DNA from 3 places in the Niveibacterium microcysteis genome. Region 3 is predicted to be linked to each of the others. Evidence: predicted binding sites of a transcription regulator. Region 3 holds the regulator's gene; each other region holds the start of a gene.
The links. The regulator sigma-54, encoded in region 3, starts transcription at its own class of promoters, with help from an activator protein. The targets are predictions, from matches to a motif close to TGGCACGCTTNCTGCTNA.
Positions count from the first base shown of each region.

Region 1: glnA (type I glutamate--ammonia ligase) is a predicted target of sigma-54. The motif match lies at 1,711-1,728, and genes of this name have one in related genera.
Region 2: JY500_RS05690 (PEP-CTERM sorting domain-containing protein) is a predicted target of sigma-54. The motif match lies at 1,996-2,013, and genes of this name have one in related genera.

Region 1 covers NZ_CP071060.1:3,915,546-3,918,820, forward strand. Annotated here, with positions in the region: gene JY500_RS17765 (DUF4124 domain-containing protein) at 1-81, opposite strand, end outside; gene glnA (type I glutamate--ammonia ligase) at 235-1,644, opposite strand; gene JY500_RS17775 (rhodanese-like domain-containing protein) at 2,016-2,468, shown strand; gene nadA (quinolinate synthase NadA) at 2,543-3,275, shown strand, end outside.
Region 2 covers NZ_CP071060.1:1,225,041-1,228,315, reverse strand. Annotated here, with positions in the region: gene JY500_RS05700 (XrtA system polysaccharide chain length determinant) at 1-180, opposite strand, end outside; gene JY500_RS05695 (XrtA/PEP-CTERM system exopolysaccharide export protein) at 215-838, opposite strand; gene JY500_RS05690 (PEP-CTERM sorting domain-containing protein) at 1,002-1,937, opposite strand; gene JY500_RS05685 (ThiF family adenylyltransferase) at 2,143-3,009, opposite strand; gene JY500_RS05680 (PEP-CTERM/exosortase system-associated acyltransferase) at 3,164-3,275, shown strand, end outside.
Region 3 covers NZ_CP071060.1:155,366-158,640, reverse strand. Annotated here, with positions in the region: gene lptB (LPS export ABC transporter ATP-binding protein) at 1-642, shown strand, start outside; gene JY500_RS00700 (RNA polymerase factor sigma-54) at 659-2,128, shown strand; gene hpf (ribosome hibernation-promoting factor, HPF/YfiA family) at 2,140-2,463, shown strand; gene ptsN (PTS IIA-like nitrogen regulatory protein PtsN) at 2,581-3,048, shown strand; gene hprK (HPr(Ser) kinase/phosphatase) at 3,035-3,275, shown strand, end outside.

The DNA.
Region 1 (3,275 bases), 1.1 Mb from region 3:
GACACACTTGAAGATGTCGGCATGGGCCGGCAGCGAAGAGAGAAGCGCCGCAACAGCGGCCAGACAGCGAATCGTGGACATGCAGACGTCACGCGGGTGGACGGGTCGTCGAGTGTAGGCGCCGACGCGCCGGCTGCCAAGCGCCGACACGATTCGATGCACTTTCACGCTGGCGCCGGACAAAAAAAAGGACGGGCAAGCCCGTCCTCTCTGTGCTTCGGATCGACGAATCGATCAGAGGCTGTAGTACATGTCGAATTCGACCGGGTGCGTGGTCATGCGGATCTTCGTCACGTCTTCCATCTTCAGCGCGATGTAAGCATCGATGAAGTCGTTCGAGAACACGCCACCGCGGGTCAGGAACTCGCGATCCTTGTCCAGCGCTTCCAGGGCCTGATCCAGCGAGGAGCAGACGGTCGGGATCAGCGCGTCTTCTTCCGGCGGCAGATCGTACAGGTTCTTGTCGGCTGCATCGCCCGGGTGGATCTTGTTCTGCACGCCATCCAGACCGGCCATCATCAGCGCGGCGAAGCACAGGTACGGGTTCGCGCCCGGATCCGGGAAGCGGGTCTCGATACGACGCGCCTTGTCGCTGTTGACGAACGGGATACGGATCGAAGCCGAACGGTTCTTCGCCGAGTAAGCCAGCTTGACCGGTGCTTCGTAGTGCGGCACGAGGCGCTTGTACGAGTTGGTCAGCGGGTTGGTGATCGCGTTCAGCGCACGGGCGTGCTTGATGATGCCGCCGATGTAGTACAGCGCGAACTCGGACATGCCGGCGTAGCCGTTGCCCGCGAACAGGTTCTTGCCGTCCTTCCAGATCGACTGGTGAACGTGCATGCCCGAACCGTTGTCGCCAACGATCGGCTTCGGCATGAAGGTCGCGGTCTTGCCGTACTGGTGGGCAACGTTGTGCACCACGTACTTGAGCATCTGCGTCCAGTCAGCGCGCTTGGTCAGCGTGCTGAACTTGGTGCCGATTTCGTTCTGGCCGGCGGTCGCCACTTCGTGGTGATGCACTTCGACCGGGATGCCGATCTGCTCCAGCGCCAGCACCATCGCGGCACGGATGTCGTTGTGGCTGTCGACCGGCGGAACCGGGAAGTAACCACCCTTGACGCCCGGACGGTGGCCGGTGTTGCCGCCTTCGAACTTCTCGCCCGAAGCCCAGGCACCTTCTTCCGAGTTGATCTTGACCGAGCAGCCCGACATGTCGACATTCCACTCGACGCTGTCGAAGATGAAGAACTCGGGTTCCGGACCGAAGAAGGCGGTGTCGCCCAGACCCGAAGCCTTCAGGAAGGCTTCAGCGCGCTTGGCGATGCCGCGCGGGCAACGATCGTACGGCTTCATGTCGGTCGGATCGAGCACATCGCAAGACAGGACCAGCGTGGTCTCGTCCATGAAGGGGTCGATGAAGGCAGACGCCGGATCCGGCATCAGCAGCATGTCAGAGGCCTGGATACCCTTCCAGCCGGCGATCGAGGAGCCATCGAAAGCGTGGCCGTGCTCGAACTTCTCCTCGTCGAAGGCCGAAACCGGCACGCCGACGTGTTGCTCTTTGCCCTTGGTGTCGGTGAAACGGAAGTCGACGAACTTGACTTCGTTCTCCTTGACCATCTTCAAGACGTCTTGCGGGGACATATTCACTCCTAAGGTATGGAAGCCAACTGACATTCTGCGGTGCCAAATACCGCGATCCGGATTCAAAAAGCACGTAGCGTGCCAAAGAGCGGCCCGACCGACCCTTGCGACACAGGCTGCGCCGCGAGCCCGAACCGGACAAATCTCGATTTGAAAGGCGCGGTATTGTGCCACAGAGCAAGGCTCGCCTCGCGGGCGCACGGACGCCCCAAATCAGTGCAGTCGCACCATCGACAGCACCGCTTTGGTGCATTTGCGCCAAGTTGGCGCGGGCCTGCGTCGCACGCGGAAACCTTGCGGGTGCGCGCCCGCGCGCGCATACTCGCCGCCCGGCGTTTTTTTCGCCCCACCTCTACTCCGGCACTTCCTGAATGGGACACCTTAGCGACCTGCTCGGCCTCGCCCGCGACCGCGGTGAAAAGCTTGGCCTCAGCTATTCCGGCGCGCTTACGCCCGCCGAAGCCTTCACCGTCTGGCAAAACGCGCCCGGCGCAGTGCTGGTGGATGTGCGTACCCGTGCGGAATGGGAATGGGTCGGTCGAGTGCCCAATGCGGTGGAAATCGAGTGGAACAGCTGGCCAGGCGGCGAGCGCAATCCGCACTTCCTGGCACAGCTCATGCACCAGGTCGATCGCGAGGCCCTTGTTCTGTTCCTGTGCCGCAGTGGCGCGCGATCGCACAACGCGGCGATCCTCGCCCAACAGCAGGGCTATACCGCCTGCTACAACATTCTGGAAGGCTTCGAAGGCGACCGCGATGCGAACGGTCAGCGTGGCCACATCGGCGGCTGGCGTCACGCCGGCTTGCCATGGATCCAAGGCTGAGGCGGGAACGCCGCGCCACATTTCAGGTCTGCAGTATTGCGCGCCGCTCCGGCGCCACTTTCTTGAGCTCAACCATGCAAGTTGCCCCCATCAGCTTTGACCGCTTCAACACCCTGCGCGACGAAGAGGCCCAGGAGCGCATTCGCGCCGCGCGCGCGCGCCTCGGCAAGAAGGCCGTGCTGCTGGTGCACCACTACCAGCGCGCCGACGTGTATCAGCACGCCGACCTGACCGGCGATTCGCTACGCCTATCGCACCTGGCCGGCCAGTCTGACGCGGACTACATCGTGTTCTGCGGTGTGCACTTCATGGCCGAAGTCGCGGACATCCTCTCCAACCCGCATCAGATCTCGATCCTCCCCGACCTCGCCGCAGGCTGTTCGATGGCCGACATGGCCAACCTGGCGAAAGTGGAGCGCTGCTGGCGCGAGCTGACCGAAGTGCTGGGCGAATCGCCCGATGCGCAGATCACGCCGGTCACCTACATCAACTCGGCGGCTGACCTGAAGGCATTCTGCGGGGATCATGGCGGCATCGTCTGCACTTCGTCGAACGCACGCACGATTCTCGACTGGAGCTTTGCGCAGCGCCCGAAGATCCTCTTCTTCCCGGATCAGCACCTTGGCCGCTGGACGGCCCACACGATGGGCATTCCGCTCGAAGAGATGGTCGTGTGGGATCCGGATCAGGAATACGGCGGCCTGACACCGGAGCAGATCCGCAACGCGAAGATGCTGCTGTGGAAGGGCCACTGCTCGGTGCACCAGATGTTCCAGCCGGCGCACATCCTGCGCTGGCGCAACAAGT
Region 2 (3,275 bases), 1.1 Mb from region 3:
CGGTTTCAACACCGACTGTGTGTCGACGAACACGCGAGCGCGTGCCTCGTATTTGTCGGGGATCAGCATCACCACCACGGCCAGTACGACACCGCCGATCCAGGCCGCGAGCAAGCCCCACCAGCGATACCGCCACATTCCGCGGGCGTGAGCTATTGCACTTGCGAGAAGTTCTTCCAATTTTTACGACCTGTCGAATGTGGGCGAGACGTGCTTAGAACCAACCTTGGGGAATGATCAGAACGTCACCCGGGCGCATATCCACGTTCGCGGAAACGTCGCCACGCTTGAGCAGATCCTTCAAGCGAACGCTGTACTGCTTGCCACCTTCGGCAGTGCGCAAAATGCTTGCCTTGTTGCCGTCCGCGAAGTCAGTGATACCGCCCACGGCGATCATGACGTCAAGAAGACTCATCTTCTGTTTGTAGGGGAGGATCTGCGGCTTGGCGGCCTCGCCGACAACCCGGATCTGTTCGCTGTAGGGCCCGACAAAACCCGTCACCACAACGGTGACAATCGGATCCCGAATGTATTTGGCTAGCTGCTTCTCGATGTCACGAGCGAGCGTTGAGGGATCCTTTCCCATTGCAGGCAGATCCTCAACCAGCGGGGTCGTGATCTTGCCATCGGGCCGAACAGGAACCCCCATCGACAACTCCGGGTTGCGCCACACGACAACGCTCAGCATGTCGCCAGCACCGATCAGATAGTTGTAGTCCGACGCCACAGCGCCGCTTGGCGCTGGCGGGTACTGAGTAGCACACCCGCTAACGAACAATGCAAGAGCGGACACAACACATGCAAACCAAGACGCTTTGACCAGAGTACCGCGAGCCATGACGACCCCCCAATGAACGAGCACAAACACGCAAACGCCTGAACGATGGTACGCGAGCCCCGCCAGTGGATGCGCCAAAAATGACACGGTTCGGTTTGTCGACCGCAAAAAAGCGGAACGGCCCTTTCGGGCCGTTCCGCTTTGCTTGATGCGAAGCTACTTGTTACTTCATCTTCCGACGTGCACCGGCAGCCAGTCCGAGCATGCTCAGACCCAGCAGCGACAGCGTGCCCGGCTCCGGAACTTCGAAGTCGATCGACGAGTCGAGTTGCGACTGGCGAACATAGCGGGTTTTACCATCGGCACCGACGAAGGCACGAAGTTGCGACGGCGTCGGGATCGGCGGATCGACGTTGGTATCAAGCGACCACGACAGAATTCCGTTATCGCCTTCAACTTCGGCAAAGGTCTTGCCCGACAGGATGTCGTTCCAGAACCCAGCCACGAACGGATCAGCCGTCTCGTTCGCGTCGGTGATGTCGCCGTCACCATTGAAATCAAACGTGAAGGTACCAAGGATATCCAAGTTCGCAGCTGCGATATCGGAGTCATTCACCTTCATGTGCAGAAGCTGCTTGCCGTTGTTGGCATCGCCGCTCACATAAAACAGGTCGAAGTAACCGCCGTTGAAATACGGCGTGCCGCCAGCGCTAATACCGCCGGTGAAGTAGTAGTTGAAGCTCATGCCCCAACCACCCGGGGTGTTGAAGCCCTCGGTATCATCCGTCAGCGGATCGAGCGGATTGAGCGCGTCAATATTGCGCTGACCGGACGAAGCGGTATCCTTGATATTTACGCCCGGAGTGCCGTTGATCGACGCCCCCGTGGTGTTGCCGATCACGCCAAAGTTATTCAGGATCGACTTGATGTTGGTATCGTAAATCTTGGCGCCGGGGCCAATCGGGCCGCCAGGAACCACCGGCTCGTAGATCGAGGTAGCAAGGCTACCCGTCAGACCGAGTTGAGTGATTTCACCGGTTTTGCCGTCACCGAAGATGCTTGCACCACGGTTGATGTACACCGGACCCGCGACCGCTTGCGCAGCCGCACCGACGAGCACCAACGACGCAGCAATCTTTGAGAGCTTAGTCAGTTTCACGGTTGCTTCCTTTCAGTTATCTCTATCGATCGGGGCCAGTTCGCCCGTCGAATAGCTATAAGCAACCGGTGTGCCACGTTTTAGCCGATCTTGCGATTCTTTGATTTATCAAACACTTAGAGAGCCCAAAAACCGCGCACGACAGATCACGTTCAGTTTCAAATCCGGTGGCTGTAAGGCCTGCCGACACCCACCGGATCGCAGGCTAAGCGGACTTGGCCAACATGCGCGCGCCGATGCTGATCGCCATGCGCTGCAAGGGATTCCGATGCCCACCGGGTCGCCAGGTGCGCACCAAGCGGTTGGTGTAGGCATCGAAGTGATAACCCCACGGCGCGCCGCGGACGCCGCCGCGATTGAGGATCAGCTTGAGTGTCTCGGTTGCAGCGGCGCCAGCGCACAGCATGCAACCCATGACGGTGGACGGCCCTTTGCGATCCTTGAGACTGATTCGGTTCGGCTCAACCAGGTAGTCGTTGTGCAAACGACGAGGGGCAAGCCCAACCAGGAAGCGAAGCGCCTTTTCAGTGTCGGATCGCCCCTCGAAGCCAAAATAGTCCTCAAAACTCATGCCGCCCGGCAAGAAGACCAGCACTGAGGTTCCCATCCCGAGCGGAGCAGCAGTCACTGCCGGTATGCCGAGCCGGTGGCAGGTCGCGAAAGCGAGCTGGCGAGCCTTGAAGGCAAAGAAGTCGAGGCCATCAACATAGACCGAGGCGCCGTCCAGAAAGGCCTCGATGTTCGACTCATCGACGCCCTTCGGAAACACGCGGATGTCAGCCTCAGGGTTGATGTCCTTGGTCATCGCAGTGATGACTTCCGCCTTCTGCTTACCAACGGTGCTGACCATGGCACCGGCTTGACGGTTGAAGTTCGGGTAGTCGAAGGCGTCGAAATCCGCGATCGAGAACTTGCCGACCCCAAGACGCGCGAGCGTCGTGACGTGGAAGCCCCCGACCCCTCCGAGACCCGCGACGGCAACGCGCGCGTCACGCAACCGAGCCTGCTCGGCTTCGGTCGTCCAGCCGAGGTTGCGCGAGAACGCGTTGTCGTAATCAAAACCTGACGCCATACTTTGATTCATTTCTGACGCTCCTCAAGTAATCAGCCGCACAGGCCGGCAAGCACATAGGCGCTCACGTCATCATAGCCTCACGTTAGCGGCGCATTAAGGCAATACGCCCGGCGATTGGCACAACAGAGCTTCCGCAGGCACGGAGACAAAGATGTCAGCCGAACTGGTTCCAGGCAATCTGGGTGATAGCTTCAGCAAGTATTTCGAGATCGTTCCGGCGCTCGACGACGCGGTTCGGCATGAGGCGTTCTACGTTCGCCATG
Region 3 (3,275 bases):
AGCGGTGAGGTGGTCGGCCTGCTCGGCCCCAACGGCGCCGGCAAGACGACGTGTTTCTACATGATCGTTGGCCTGGTGCGTGCCGACGGCGGCACGATCACCCTCGACGACAAGGAAATCACCCACCTGCCGATCCACAAGCGGGCGCATCTGGGCTTGTCCTACCTGCCGCAGGAAAACTCGGTATTCCGCAAGCTCACGGTGGCCGAGAACATCCTCGCGGTACTTGAACTGCAGAAGCTGCCGAAGGACAAACTCGCCGCGCGGCTCGATGAGCTGCTGGGCGAGTTGGGCATCACGCACTTGCGCGATGCAACCGCGATGTCCCTCTCGGGCGGCGAGCGGCGGCGGGTTGAAATTGCCCGCGCGCTGGCCACCAACCCGCAGGTGATCCTGCTCGACGAACCCTTCGCCGGCGTCGACCCGATCGCGGTGATCGATATCCAGAAGATCATCCGCTTCCTGAAGGATCGCAACATCGGCGTGCTGATCACTGATCACAACGTGCGCGAGACGCTGGGCATCTGCGACCGCGCCTACATCATCACCGAAGGGGTGGTGCTCGCCAGCGGCCGCCCCGACGAAATCGTCCAGAACGACAAGGTTCGCGAGGTTTACCTCGGCGAGCATTTCCGACTCTGATCGCGCAACCCCCACGATGAAGCCCTCGCTCCAGCTCCGCATCTCCCAGCAGCTCGCGCTGACCCCGCAGCTGCAACAGTCGATCAAGCTGCTGCAGCTATCGACACTGGAGCTCAACAGCGAAATCGAGCGCATGCTGCTCGAGAACCCCTTGCTCGAACGCGAAGACGCCGAGTCGGACCCGGAAGCCTGGGGGCAATCCGCCACCACGCCGAGCGGCGACGAACGCACCGACACCGCCAACGATGCGGCGGCCGAAGCGGCCGAGACCTCGCCCGAACCGAGCGAGCCGAGCTTCGACGATGCCGGCAGCTATGACGACGGCCCCACCGAGTGGTCCGGCGAAGGTGGCGGCAGCGGCAATCGCGACGATGACGACGAAACGGATTTCCAGGAATTCCGTGCTGCGCAGACGAGCCTGCGCGACCACCTGGATGAACAAGTTGCCCTGATGCCGCTGTCGGACCGCGATCGCGCGCTGCTGCGCTTCATGATCGAAGCGCTCGACGACGATGGCTATCTGACCCAGCCGCTCGACGAACTGCTGGAGCTGTTGCCGCCCGAGTTTGAAGTTGACGTCGACGAGCTGCAGATCGCCCTCGCGCACCTGCAGAACCTCGATCCGCCGGGCATCGGCGCACGCTCGCCAGGCGAATGCCTGAAGCTGCAATTGCGCCTGCTGCCTGAGAGCGCTGCGCGTGAAGCCGCGATCATCATCGTTGAGCAGCATCTGGAGCTGCTGGCCGCGCGGGATTTCGTGCGACTCAAGCGGCATCTGGGTTGCAGCGACGAAACGCTGCGCGAGGCGCACCAGCTCGTTTGCAGCCTCGATCCGCGCCCCGGTGCGCGGTTTGCCGCAATCGAGACGCGATATGTGATCCCGGATGTGATCGTGCGCAAGGTGCGCGGCCACTGGAGTGCGACACTGAACCCGGACGCGATGCCCAAGCTGCGGATCAACCAGCTCTACGCCGGAATCCTGCAGCAGAACCGCGGCTCGGCCGGATCGCTGGCCGGGCAGTTGCAGGAGGCACGCTGGATGATCAAGAACGTGCAGCAACGGTTTGACACGATCCTGCGGGTATCCCAGGCAATCGTTGACCGCCAGCGGCAGTTCTTCGATTATGGGGACGTGGCAATGCGTCCGCTGACACTGCGCGAAATCGCGGAGCAGCTTGATCTGCATGAGTCGACGATCTCTCGGGTGACCACGCAGAAGTACATGGCCACGCCAAGAGGTATCCTTGAACTGAAGTATTTTTTCGGCAGCCACGTCGCCACGGATTCTGGCGGCGCGTGTTCAGCTACGGCGATTCGTGCGCTGATTCGCCAGCTGGTCGCGGCAGAGGATCGCAAAAAACCGCTATCCGATGCGCGGATTGCCGAGCTTCTCGGCCAGCAGGGGATTGTCGTTGCGCGACGAACCATCGCAAAGTACCGCGAGTCGCTCAACATCCCGCCGGTCAGCCAGCGCAAGATGATCTGAGAGGATAAATCATGAACCTGAACATCACCGGACACCATCTCGAAGTTACCGCCGCGCTCCGCGACTACGTAACATCGAAACTGGATCGCGTGATTCGCCACTTCGATCACGTCACGAGCGTTAACGTGATCCTGTCGGTGGAAAAGCTGAAGCAAAAGGCGGAAGTGACGGTACATGTACGCGGCAAGGACATTTTCGTCGAGAGCATTGACGAAGATTTGTATGCCGCAATCGACGCCATGACGGACAAACTGGACAGGCAGGTTCTCAAGCACAAGGAAAAGTCCTACGATCACGGCCACGAGGCGCACAAGCGCCAATCTGCAGAATCGTAATCACGGTCGCTCTAGTGAATCCCGGCGCGTAAGCTTGCGGAAAGCCCCCGCGCCGAACATGAGCTGACCCCGGATCTGCGCGCCTTCGGGCGCGCAGTGCATTTCTGAACCCCAAGCATGAATCTCATCGCCCCGCTGCTGCCGCCGTCCAATGTGCTCGTCGATCTTGAGGCGAGCAGCAAGAAGCGCGTCTTCGAACAGGCTGGCCTGCTCTTCGAAAACCATCAGGGACTCGCGCGCAGCGCCGTCTACGACGCGCTTTTCACGCGTGAAAAGCTCGGCTCCACCGGCCTTGGACAAGGCATTGCGATTCCGCACGGCCGTATCAAGGGCCTGCGCGACGCCGTCGGTGCCTTCATCCGCCTTGCGCAGCCCGTGCCATTCGAGGCCCCGGACGGCAAGCCGGTGAATCTGATGTTCGTGCTGCTGGTGCCGGAAAGCGCCACCGAGCACCACCTGCGACTGCTATCGGAGCTCGCACAGATGTTCTCCGACCGCAGCTTCCGCGATGCACTGGCGCAGGCCAGTGATGCGTCCGAGGCCCACACCCTGTTCGTGAACTGGAACCCGAATGCGGCGAACTAGCGTCGCCCGGATCTACGAGGACAACCGCGACCGGCTCGGCCTGAGCCATCTCGCCGGCCCGCTCGATGTCGAGGTTCAGGTTCCAAACGAGAAAGTGTGGCCAGCCGAGCTGGTAGGCCACCTCAACATCATCCACCCGAACCGCATTCAGGTGATGGGCGAGGCGGAGCTGGGCTGGATTCGTCGCCAGGCACGCGACAAGGTACAGCATCAGCTGGAAAGCATCC